DNA from 4 places in the Paenibacillus sp. P4_A7 genome. Region 1 is predicted to be linked to each of the others. Evidence: riboswitches for the same ligand, from Rfam matches in the RefSeq annotation. Region 1 holds a riboswitch; each other region holds the start of a gene.
The links. A riboswitch is a leader RNA that binds a small molecule or an ion and turns the genes downstream of it on or off. The one in region 1 is predicted to bind cyclic di-GMP.
Positions count from the first base shown of each region.

Region 1 (3,155 bases):
TGTGTCGCGTTTATATAGGCCTGGGTCAATATATATCAAAATCGTACGGACCTGGTTAATTGGTTATGTAACACCTAACCTCTGTTGTAGAAACTGGTTTCATAACCAAAGGTCGAAAACGTCGTATATTTGCACCGCAAAATGTTTTCTCTTTTAAACTGCGCGGTTAGCGGAAAGGCTGACGATATTTGCAGCAAAAAAAAAGAAAATAACATCCATCTTTAAAAAGAATTCCATGATTTCAAAGTAGGGTCATTCTTTATATGGGCTGACTTTTCGAGCACTTCTACTGCTTGATAAAAACTAAATTTATTTTGTCCTACAAACTCTATACCATCTTCCGAGAAATTCGAAACGTTCCCCATTGGAAACAGAATAAATTGATATTCACCAATTGCCATATTGGTCACCTCGAAAGTAAATGAGTGCTTATTACTAATTCAAGATACTTCCATGTTATCCAGCCCGTTAGCTCAACGAGGCTGCCGTTCTATGCTGGCTGTCTCGTCCTGTTGTTATGGAACTAACGTTCCTCGTTAATTTAATAACGACAAAATCATTCATCTGTTGTGTCGATACCCACTCCCCTAATTTGAATTCTCAGATGGGATGGGCGGCGTTGACTCATATCGTCAGGCCCGGGTATAAATTCCTTGTTTTTAAGCCGTGATTCGAATACTCTTTTTTGACAACTTCTATTTCTTTCAACATTTTGGCCATTGTTGTAGCAAAAGCATGACATCCAGGAAGTTCTTCTACGAGACCAAAATAATAACCCGAACGATTATTGCTCTCAGGTATATATTCGAAAATGAAGTTGTAGCTCCTTGTCATGTAATTTGCAATATCTTTACTCTCACATCCCCAACCTTTAAGAGTTATTCTGTAACTGATTAACAAACAAATGTACTCGTTAAATAATTCGTTTAGGGAGTTTCAATATCCTTCCAGTTTAACAAAGTGAACCCCCTAAACACCACGCTATCCTGCCCGTTAGCTTAATGAAGCACGTCAGTCTAACACTTAATTTTTGGCTAAGACTTTATTTTCTTCTGACAGAGAATATGAAAATACCACTGTGGCACCCTTATTCACTCAGGTCTCTACGAATCATATAGCATAGAAATATTTTCTGCTATTTCGAATCATCCACTTATATTGTGTCAAGCGGTTTCTTAATGTTCGTTTAATAGAGAGTAGTCAACAATGATGTGAGGAAGGAGGGGGTTGCAATGATCGGAGAACGTATTAAGATGCTACGCAAGAGAAATGGCTTATCACTGACCGAACTCTCCAAAAGAGCCGGTGTCGCGAAATCTTATTTAAGCTCCATTGAACGAGGGCTTCAACAAAATCCTTCGATTCAGTTTCTCGAAAAGGTAAGCGCTGTATTGAAGGTTACAGTTGAAGAATTTTTGAATATCGACCAGTCTGAGCAAAAGGTTGATCATCTTGAACATGAATGGTCCGAATTGGTAAGAGAGGCTGTGGCCTCTGGTGTCAGCAAGGATCAGTTTAAAGAATTTTTGGAATTTAACAAGTGGAAAATCAAGCGCGAATAACGTTTTATTTGTTATTAAACAGCCGTTTCTTGAGTGTCATCCTTATCACTTTCCTGAAGGCACAGAAAAACTTTACGCACGTCTTCTTTCGTAAACCCCATTGATCGAGCGCTTTTTATTAGGGCTACCCATTCCAAATCCAAGTCCTGATTATCCTCTGATTTTACAAGTCCCATAATCCTATGTCCCCCATTCATTCTGGGACGGTTGCACCACTGACTCCTTGCGGTTAAGGTGCCCAGATACTAATCGCATTTCAACGTCTCCCTTTTGCTGCTTCATTTGATTTCTTTATCTATTATAAATCAGCTCTTTTACGCATGTTATCGCTTCATGTCTCACAAAAATGATAGATTATTACATTCTTTGTCGAAATGGTTGTAAAGGTCACATAATGCTTTTTTACTTGTCTTACTAATTCACTTGACTTGGGATAGTTCTTTTAACTTTCCTGCCCGTTGAACAAACATGAGGACTTCAATTATGGTATTTTCGACTGATTTCTTTATTTTACTCACATTAAAAAAGGGCGATGCAGGAACATCGCCTTTAAGCTACGGCAGAGAATGATGTGAGATGATCTTAACATCTTGTCCACCATCCCCTCATTTATAGCGTATGTGGTTATACTCAAAATTCTTGGACTTATAACAGCTGTATTCAATACTTAGAAAAATAGATCTTACCCTTCTTCAACTATCCTGCCAGTTGAGAAGACGAATATATAGGTTGCTGATAGCTATTTTCTTGATTTTGGCTTATAAACCCCGCCTTCTCATATAAATCGATAGCTTGTTGTTTTCTTTTTCTACTGTTAAAGATATAACCCTACATTTACGGTGTTTTTCTTTTATAAATTCAAAAATTTTATTTAAAGACTGTTTTCCATACCCTTTACCTTGAAGTACCTTATCAATCTGAATCCACCAATCCAATAATTATCATCACTGTTTGGTGTATAGCTAATATAAAACGCACCAATAATTTTATTATTTTCATACAAAACATACGGGTCTAAAGCCTCATCCCAAGGTTCTATAAAAGCAAACGCTAGTGATTCTGCAATATTTGGAACAAAAGATTTTTGACTTTCGTGTACTGATAGTTCAAATGCTTCTTCCCAATTGTTCTCAACAACAGCCATACTGAAAGGCTAACTCCATTACAATCATCTAATCATTTTCGTCCTCATATCCCCATCGTTCCAGAAGCCATTTATTTTCTATAATATCATCCTCAGTTAATCGGCCCAATTTCATTTTGGCAAGAAGAATGAGTTCTTTACGACCTGTGTACTCGAAGTCCTTGTAGATCTCCTGGTTCTTCTTATGGAATAGATGGATTTTCTCAGTAAGTTCGAAATATGGAAACACCCCTGATTTCCAATCCAAAAAAGATTGATACAGGGGTTCCAGAGCTTGTTCCGTTACCAGTTTGTGATACTCGTCAATAATTTCACGCTCTTGCTGTCTTTTTTGTTGTTTAGAAGTTAATTTGCTCTCCAAGTTTATTCTCCTTTTTTGTATTGAACTATGGCGCCCTTTTAAAGACATACCGCCGTTACTTAAAAGCAAAGGACGCTAAAAGAACCGA
Region 1 covers NZ_JBFUHJ010000016.1:45,022-48,176, forward strand. Annotated here, with positions in the region: gene AC1DWN_RS04650 (hypothetical protein) at 222-401, opposite strand; gene AC1DWN_RS04655 (helix-turn-helix domain-containing protein) at 1,233-1,562, shown strand; gene AC1DWN_RS04660 (anti-repressor SinI family protein) at 1,577-1,738, opposite strand; cyclic di-GMP riboswitch class II at 1,755-1,837, opposite strand; gene AC1DWN_RS04665 (GNAT family N-acetyltransferase) at 2,321-2,497, opposite strand; gene AC1DWN_RS04670 (hypothetical protein) at 2,434-2,706, opposite strand; gene AC1DWN_RS04675 (hypothetical protein) at 2,735-3,067, opposite strand.

Region 2 (3,155 bases), on a different contig from region 1:
TATTTAGTGAGGCAAACCTCACTGGCGATGAGACTTTCCTCATGGGGAGTGAGGTTTGACTCACTAAACCCAAATAAATACCCCAAACCACTGCTATTAGTGAGATTAGTCTCACAATTTATTGAGTAACCTCACTAATTAATGTGTTTTGTGTTTTGTGTTTCGTATGTGGTACTACGCGTTTTGTGTTTTGCGATTCTAATCCAGCAAAAGACATCCCGGCGCCCGGTCCCTCACCTACCCACCCCTCCCTCACACCCCCAAAACGCAAAAAAACACCCAACAACGCCAAAGGCGTCATTGAGTGTGCTTCACTCCAAATATTTAACTACCGCATAGTATATACTAGAACGGCATTTTCGACAAATCTGCTGGATTATGAAGATCGACAAGCACCGCATGGTCAGCACTGGATACAAACCCTTCTGCCTGCAGCAACCATAGCAATTGTGTAGCATCGGTCCGTGTTAGGTGTGAGCGCTTACCATCTTCTTTTTGAGCTAAAGGCTCCACCAACCTTGGGTATACCCTCACTTTATTGTTCTCCTTAGCCAATCGTTCAACTATCGCAAGCGTTTCCTCGGATACTCCACTGTCAACGATCGTCAATCGAACGTCCTTCCCCATTCTCCGCGAAAAAGAAAACAATGAACGCATATACCATTCCATATTCTTTTGCCGACTATCTGCAATCCATACATAGTGCTTACTGGATTCCAGTCGTCCTTGCTGAATGCGATAAACCAGATGCACCGTCAATGCAGCCAATAGATAACATCCAATCACCAAAAGTAGAAGTCCAAACATCGAGGCCACCTCCTCTTTGTGACACTATATGCCACAAGGCGCCCAGTGGTTCCCCTGTAAAAGGACAAGATAATAAAATGTGTAATTGCTTATTCCGCTTCAAAAAAATAACCTAATTTTTTCAGTCAAAAAGCGACAAATAAACCCTCTTGAGCAATTTACAATATATGTTATCATTTTACTACATCTTCACGCATATGTAATATACGTATGCTAAGGGAGCAGAGAGAAGATGGATTTCGTACATTCTTCATATCTAGGGAAGCGATGATGTATAATCTACATTTGGACACTTGGATTATACGGAGCTAGTAGTGTAACCGGCCCTCTTAGAACTCGACCACCAATCTAAGGGGAGTGTGAGATTGTGAAAAGATTTAAGAAGAGGTTATCTTTAGGGCTTGCTATTTTACTTATACTATCGATATCATTAAGTTCGCTTGTCATGGCAGCAGGTGCGGACGAATCTGTTCCAGGCGATGAGCAAAATAATACTAACGACGCCTGCTCAAATCCATCTGTTAAATCCACAGATATACTAATGCACCCTCAAGGTACCAAACTCCCTAACAATAAAGATGACAATGGAATAGTCATTAATATTGATGGAACAGCTACTGCCTATTTCAGTACAATAAAACCTTGCGTGCAAGTTAGTTTCTCTGTGTATGGTTTCCCTATTGGTATAACTCCAGACGTTAACGGGCACCCCCTTGAAAAACAAATATTTTTTGATGGCATAACCCAAATATATAATACAGCTGGAAAGCATGAGGTTACTATTAACCTGCCCCAATGTGCTCCGTACCAAATCGACGTTTATAGCGGACCAGAACAAAGGGAATTAGGAACCGGTGGTCATGGAGACTCATATAAGACAGCAGTCGTTAACCAAGGAAGCTGTGGAGAGATTACCATCAATAAATATCTCTATATGGAATCCGAAGTATCTCTTCCTCATGCTGGGGTTACCTTTGAGCTATGGAAGAACGGTGTCTTTTTCACAAAAGGCATTACTAATGAAGATGGTATTCTAGAATTCATCAAATTACCAGTCGGCACATATGAACTAAAAGAAATTACATTGCCAGGCTTTACAACAAATTTACCCGAGGGCACCCAATTTGTAGTCACCAATGATTCATCAGTGAATAAAACTGTCATCAACAATCCTAAACTCAATGTAGAAAATGCCTGTGTCAATCCTTCAGGACAACGAGAATGGACGGTAACAAATGAAAGTAATATTGATGTGCCTTTCTCATGGGCGGCTATCGGAACTCTTCAATCCGGCAGCGGTACCGTACTGAAAAATAAATCCATATCTTTCACAACAAATGCCATTGAGGGCCCTTTTGATATGAAAGTCTCATGGGGTGAAAAGAATATAACAAAAGCAAGCAATAACACACCATGTCCAACAGAGACAACACCACCTACAACACCGCCGACAACACCGCCGACAACACCGCCGACAACACCACCGACGACACCACCGACAACACCACCGACAACACCACCGACAACACCACCGACAACACCACCGACAACACCACCGACGACACCGCCGACGACACCGCCGACAACACCACCTACRACACCGCCGACAACACCACCGACGACACCGCCGACGACACCACCGACAACACCATCGCCTACACCGACGGCAACGACAACAACATCACCATCGCCTACACCTGAGAGCACACCTTCACCAACACCTACTCCATCAGCTACAACTGATCCATCACCTACACCATCACCAACAACCGTCGTCAAAGGATCAACGGATGAGAATGAACAGCCACCTACTGATGATACAACTGTGATAATCGATGATGAGGAGGTTCCGCTAAGCACATTGCCAAAAACAGGTGAAAGCAGTCCTCTCCCTTACTACCTCATAGGGCAATGTCATTAAGTTAAGCTCAAAGACAAGACCGGGGATAAAAATGGAATACAAAACGGCATGGGAAAATCCCTGTGCCGTTTGTTTTTTGTTGCAAGCAAAGAAAAAAACGAACAGCAAACAAAGCGGATGGAATATCCACTTAAAAAAATGTTCATGTGAACTGAACTATGCTACTCTGTAAACGAAGCTAACTGTTGATTTCGAACGGATTTTGCGCGTATTCTTCTGCCCTGGGCGAATGGGTCGAATCGGCAAAATGTTTTTTCGAATCAGCGCTTCAACATCGGGCGGGGGTTCATCATCCCATGAGCGCAGGAAATGTCTACAAACGTAAACGGCGACCGTGAAGTTGACTTGGTAGGGGTGCTGTTTATCCATTTGTGAAATGACGACGTGCGAGGTCATCATTTCAGCGAAATTGTACATGATCATTCTT
Region 2 covers NZ_JBFUHJ010000049.1:14,078-17,232, reverse strand. Annotated here, with positions in the region: gene AC1DWN_RS09815 (hypothetical protein) at 346-807, opposite strand; cyclic di-GMP riboswitch class II at 1,062-1,142, shown strand; gene AC1DWN_RS09810 (SpaA isopeptide-forming pilin-related protein) at 1,175-2,728, shown strand; gene AC1DWN_RS09805 (IS4 family transposase) at 2,885-3,155, opposite strand, start outside.
Region 2: it holds a riboswitch for cyclic di-GMP, as region 1 does, so the genes downstream of both, AC1DWN_RS09810 (SpaA isopeptide-forming pilin-related protein) here and AC1DWN_RS04660 (anti-repressor SinI family protein) in region 1, are expected to answer to the same signal.

Region 3 (3,155 bases), on a different contig from region 1:
ATAGACTGCCTTCAAAGCCTTTAACCCATCCCGCGGCGGCTGCCTGCTCAATCCACGGAGAGGCCCAATGTGTATCCGGCACGTCACGGAACGATCCGGCATCTGCTTGTCCGGACTTCAACCCTGCCGCCTCGACCAGCATCTTGGCGAACTCGGCGCGTGTTACAGATTGCTTGGGTTCAAAGTTCCCCGTCTGCATCCCATCCACGATCCATCTGGAAGCCAGTACTTCCACTTCCGATTGCGCCCAGTGGCCGTTCATATCTTTAAAAGAAGGGGAATAGGTAAAGAGAGCGTATAAGCCCGGAGTCATTACACTAGCGCGGACAGTGCGCCATGCCGAATCGACCGTTCCCCCTGCATAAACCCATTTACGATCGGATTCCACATAACGGTAAATACCTGTCCGATTGGCTGAATCAACTGTCTCGAAGGCGTGTTCCAATTCGAAGGTCAACGTGGCTGGCTTCTTTAGCTCCGATTCAGTCGTCCACTTCCAGCCGATACCCGCCCAAGTCATGCCCTGGGCCGGTTTACCATTGAACAGGGCCGTTTCCATGCTTTCCTCCAATACGATCCGGGTATCCGCTTCGAAGGTTCCTTGTTCAAACTTCAACGATGCCTCTTGATTGGACGACACGATACCGCCGTCTGAACCGATGACAGTCCCTTCCTGATTCGGAATGACGTCTGGGTTCGATGGATTGGCTTCCGTTTGGATGATGGTACGTTCCGCCAGTTTCCCATTGTTGACAAGGGCAAGTTCTTGCCCATTAAATCCGATGAATTGCGAAGGCTTGGTCACGCCTAAGGAGTAAATAGAACCACTAGTCAAGTCTGCACCCTTCATGACTGCCGAGCTCCCGGATGCTTCCAACCAGATGGCCGTCCCGTTCGAGATACTCATTTCGCTATATTCGACGCTCGGCTTGGCCGGTAAGGTCAGATCGACAGGCCGCGGATCGTTATCACCTAGATCAATGAACGTGTATTTTCCGAGGTTATCTAAATCTTTCTGCTTCCACAAAATCTCTTCACCATTGAAGACAAATCGCTCCACGTACTGGGAATACGGCAAGTCTAGAATTTTCTTATGCGTTTGAGACGAAATCGTATATTCATACAAGCCTCCATCCGAATACCCTTTATAGATGATGCGTCCGTTTCCGACGACCGGATCCCTTCCGCCTCCCAAGTCTGTCAACACGCCGGTCTCCATGTCGTATTGATGCATCTCATATTTTGGATTGGTCTGCCAGACAATATTGTTCCCGTCGATGGAAGGAATTCGGTGCTGGCCGATCGTATTATTCAGCTTCGTCTCTGTTTTCGTGCTCAAATTATAGCTGTAAATATCCCAGTTCAAGTTCCCGACACCTTCGTTTTGATCCCTCTTATCTGCCCATACGAGAACGACCTCCCCCTGCCTGTTGATACCAATAGCAGGTGAATCAGTCGGTTTCCCATGATTAGTGATGGCCGTCGTTTGCCCGGTTTTCGTATTGCCATAATAAACCCGATTACGATCACGCCATACGACATGCTCCCCCTTTAGACGTACGGAACCGCCGGTTATGTCGAAGGAAGATGTCTCATCCTTATACGTGTACACGGTCTCCGCATAAGCTTCTTGCCCTGATGGCAGCAGCAATCCCCCCAACAATCCCAACATAATGAGACATTTAAACGCTTTCCACTTTCTGCTCATCCTAATTTTCCTCCCCTGAAAAATAAATAGACCAAGCCCTTTAAGCAACCCGGCTGTCAGATCATGAACATACATGACGTAAGACCCGTGGCTTTGCGTCCCCGACTTTCGTACGGGTTTGCCTTTTATTAATGCTTGGTTAGTTCAAATCTACTATTTTAATGACTTACATAGTTCTTTCCGTCTATGCCCAACCAGAATTATACATAGAGTTACAAAATGTGACAATCATTATTTTGGAACTAGAGTAATATGCCGTCTCACTAACAAAACATCTGCTCATGTAATTGATCACCTTGAGCCTTGTCCCTATGCTGAATATAGTATAGTAATCAGAGGCGCTAAGGGTCCCAAAATCGATGAACAGCCCTTTACTGTTTTACAGTAAAGGGCTGGAATAGTTAGCTTCCGAATCGAGTAAAAACAACTTTTTGAATGTATCTCAATCATACTTTATAATCCAAAATACATATGTAAGAAAATACAAATAAAACGCCTTCCCGATTCGGCTGTTAAGCCGGTGGAAAGGCGTTTTTGAGTTTGAAGTACATTATGCATGGTACGCATGTAGTACAAGCTTGGCAAGTCATGCGTGGTAAGGATGCAGTACGAGTTTTATGCGGTTATTCCCACTCGATGGTAGCTGGCGGCTTGGACGTAACATCGTAGACGATACGGTTAACGTTGTCTACTTCGTTTACGATACGAACCGAAATTTTCTCAAGCACATCCCACGGGATACGTGCCCAGTCAGCTGTCATACCGTCGATTGAAGTTACGGCACGGATGCCGACAGTGTATGAGTAAGTACGAGCATCGCCCATTACTCCTACGCTCTTCATGTTCGGAAGCGCTGTAAAGTACTGCCAAATTTCACGGTCAAGACCGGCTTTAGCAATTTCTTCATGAAGGATAGCATCGGACTCGCGCACGATGTGAAGCTTGTCCTCTGTTACTTCGCCAAGAACACGGATAGCAAGACCCGGGCCTGGGAAAGGCTGACGCCATACTATCGCTGCAGGCAAGCCGCACTCTTCGCCGACTTTACGAACCTCGTCTTTGAATAATGCTTTAAGTGGCTCAACGAGCTTGAACTTAATGTCTTCAGGCAAGCCGCCGACATTATGATGCGATTTAATGGTTTGTGCTGTAGCAGTGCCGCTCTCAACGATATCTGTATACAGCGTACCTTGTGCCAAAAATTCAAAGTTTTCGAATTTATCGGATTCTTCTTGGAACACGTAAATGAACTCGTTGCCGATAATTTTACGTTTTTGCTCGGGATCATCTACACCCTTAAGCTTGCTCATGAAGCGTTCGCGCGCATCGATTTTGACAACCTTCATATCGAATTTGCCAACGAATGTATCCATTACGCTGTCCGCTTCGCCTTTGCGAAGAAGATTATGGTCGATGAACATACAAGTAAGCTGATCGCCAATCGCTT
Region 3 covers NZ_JBFUHJ010000001.1:58,237-61,391, forward strand. Annotated here, with positions in the region: gene AC1DWN_RS00235 (S-layer homology domain-containing protein) at 1-1,708, opposite strand, end outside; cyclic di-GMP riboswitch class I at 1,749-1,841, opposite strand; gene guaA (glutamine-hydrolyzing GMP synthase) at 2,332-3,155, opposite strand, start outside.
Region 3: it holds a riboswitch for cyclic di-GMP, as region 1 does, so the genes downstream of both, AC1DWN_RS00235 (S-layer homology domain-containing protein) here and AC1DWN_RS04660 (anti-repressor SinI family protein) in region 1, are expected to answer to the same signal.

Region 4 (3,155 bases), on a different contig from region 1:
ACCTGATTCGATTTTCTCGGCGAACGCTACAATTTTATCCTTCACATCTTGTGGAACAAAAGGTGACAGGGCAAGTCGAACGGCATCCGGATTTTCAAGTCCGATTTTTTTCACTGTATTCGGCTTCCACGTGCCTTCCGTCAAATCTTTAATTGCTCCATATACTGTCAAGCTTGCATCCGAAATCGCAGATCCAATGAAAACATCGGGTGCATCGGCATAATAATCACGAACGTTAGCGAATTGATACACGCCATTCTCGCGTGCCGCTTCCGTAACACCGGAACGAGCCTTATTCAACATAGTAAAGATCATATCCGACCCCGCGTTAATTTGCGCTTGCGCAACACTTTTCGCCAAAGCGGCATCTTCTTGATTGCCTGTAAACGTGGTAAGGAACGTTGCTTCAGGATTCGTGTATTTCAAACCGTCGGCAAATGCTGCGCGTCCCAACAGACCAGGACCTACGCGTGCACCGGAAATATGAGAAACCACATTCGTTTTTGTCAGAAGTCCTGCAGCTGCGCCTGCCAGCCATGCGGATTCTTCCTGTTTTACCTGATAGCTGGACAGATTATCGCCGGTCAAATTCGTTTGTGTATTAACAAATTTTATTTTTGGAAATTCTTTAGCTACCAACTTCACGGCTTCCGAGCTTTGCCCTGCATGAGCAATGATCATATCCGGGTTTTTCTTAGCCAATTTGCGCAATGCATCCGCAATTTGAGCGGTGTCATGCGGGATATTTTCCACAAACGTCGCCTTGATTTTGAAATCCTCTTCTGCCTTCACTAATCCACGGTAAGCAGATTCCATAAAACCGCCATCCTTGGATGAACCTGGAATCAACAATGCGACTTTAGCTTTTTTATTATTGGTGTGTGATGGGTCCTTGCTAGCTTCTACAGTAGACAACCCGGATGAAAATACAAGTGCCATAGCCAAGCTCGACAAAGCCAATTTCGATAGTAATTTTCTCAAGATGTACCCCTCATTTCCAAAAAAGTAGTTTTGTCCGGACAAATCAGAGAATAAACTAGTCTTCATTTTTTGTCAAATTATGCCGAAGAAAAATAAGGGGAATAAACCTAATAATTGCGAAATAACGCCATTAGCAGTTCTTTACTCCCTATATAGACCGTGACAATTGACCTAAATTCTGACATAACGGTATCTAAAGTAGTATTTAGTTTTAGTAAAAAGGTCTTGTATATCCCAAAAAGCTATATTATACTTTGGCCAATAGATATACCCATATCACGAAAAGGCATACTTCTCGAAAGAGGGGGACGCAAAGCTACGGGCCTAAGGATTTCGATCTACGGCAGCCGGGTCACCGAAAATTGGAGGACGTCCATCTCTTTCTTTTGGGGTGGACTTTTTTATTTTACAATATCTTAATGGGGGATGCTTGGATCATGAAATATATTCAGGATTTACGAATCAAAACGAAAATTGGGGGAATGCTTGGACTTTCCATTATTTTCCTTCTCATTATCGGCATTACGGGCTTTTTCGTCATGAACAAGATGGCTAGCAATGCCCGTGCTATGTACGAAGAAACCTTGATTCCGAACAGCCTGGTCGAAGGACTTCTGTTCGGTAATTCGCAAATGGATGCTTTGCAGCTTGAACTGTTGCTGGCGAAAGACGAGGCTATCATTAAGCAAATCCAACAGCAAATTGTTCAGACCCGCGATAAAAATCAGGTGATACGAAAAAGTCTCGAGCAGATCACGTTGTCTTCGAGAGCACAAGAGCAGTACCAAAGCTTTATCGATTTGATCCCTAAAAACAACGAAGCCAAGAAAAAAGTGGATAACTTGGCAGTTGCCAATCAAAAAGAAGCAGCGCATAAGGAATATGTAAATTCGTTCAAGCCGGTCCGTGCAGAAATGATCAAAAGCCTGGAGAACGTTGTTAAGTTCAATGAAGACGACGCAAAAATCTTTTATGAGAAAAGTCTTCAAAGCTCCAAGCTGGCTACATCGATCATCGTTGTCGTTACCCTACTTGCCGTCATTTTATGTTCCTTGATCGGATATGGCATTTCTAACATGATCACAAGACCTGTCCGCACCATCCAGCAATTGATGGCAAAAGCGCAGGACGGGGATTTAACGGTTAACGCTACATACCAATCGAAAGACGAAATCGGTCTTCTTTCAAAGGATTTCAATGGAATGATCACCAGCTTGAGAGAAATCATTGCCAAGATCGTCCTCGAGTCTCAGAACTTGTCTGCAAGCTCGGAGCAATTGGCAGCAAGCTCCGAACAATCCAGCCAAACTACCCATCATGTCGTTGCGGCCATTCAAGACATTGCTGGAGGTGCCGATCAGCAGATGCAAAGCTCTATCGAAAGCGTAAGAGCAATGGAAGAGATGGCGACCGGCGTTAATCGGATTGCAGAATTTTCGGGCAATGTATCCGCAATGTCAATGGAAGCTTCCAAGGAAGCCCAGGAAGGCAATATTTCGATCCAGAAAGCGATGTCCCAAATGGATTTGATCCGAGAATCGGTCAACGGTTCGGCCAAGGTTGTTAACCAACTGGGTATACGATCTCATGAAATCGGTCAAATCGTAGATGTTATTACCGATATTTCGATGCAGACGAATTTGCTTGCATTGAATGCCGCGATTGAAGCTGCAAGAGCGGGCGAACACGGGAGAGGCTTTGCCGTCGTTGCCGACGAGGTTCGGAAGCTGGCGGAGCAATCCAGACAATCGGCGGAACAAATCGCGGTGATCATTCAGCAAATTCAAGGTGAAACTCGTTCTGCGGTTGTCGCCATGGAAAAAGGCAGCATAGAGGTCGAACACGGAACTGTGATTATGCAGGAAGCAGGAGAGGCATTCCGCAACATTATGAATGGGGTGCAGCAGGTGGCTTATCAGATGGAGGAGGTATCTGCCGCATCACAACAAATGTCGGCAGGCACAGAGGAAATTACCGCTTCTCTCCACGATATGAACAGCATTACGGAAGCTGCCTTCTCGAAGACAGAAAGTGTAGCTGCCGCTTCAGAGCAGCAATTAGCTACGATGGAAGAAGTTTCGGAATCCGTGAATGCGTTGACGCGTATGGCTCAAGAACTGCACGATATGACTTTACGTTTTAAGAGTTGATCGCCCCGTTGCCGGAGGCTGTGT
Region 4 covers NZ_JBFUHJ010000026.1:24,120-27,274, forward strand. Annotated here, with positions in the region: gene AC1DWN_RS06510 (BMP family protein) at 1-981, opposite strand, end outside; cyclic di-GMP riboswitch class I at 1,257-1,341, shown strand; gene AC1DWN_RS06515 (methyl-accepting chemotaxis protein) at 1,419-3,131, shown strand.
Region 4: it holds a riboswitch for cyclic di-GMP, as region 1 does, so the genes downstream of both, AC1DWN_RS06515 (methyl-accepting chemotaxis protein) here and AC1DWN_RS04660 (anti-repressor SinI family protein) in region 1, are expected to answer to the same signal.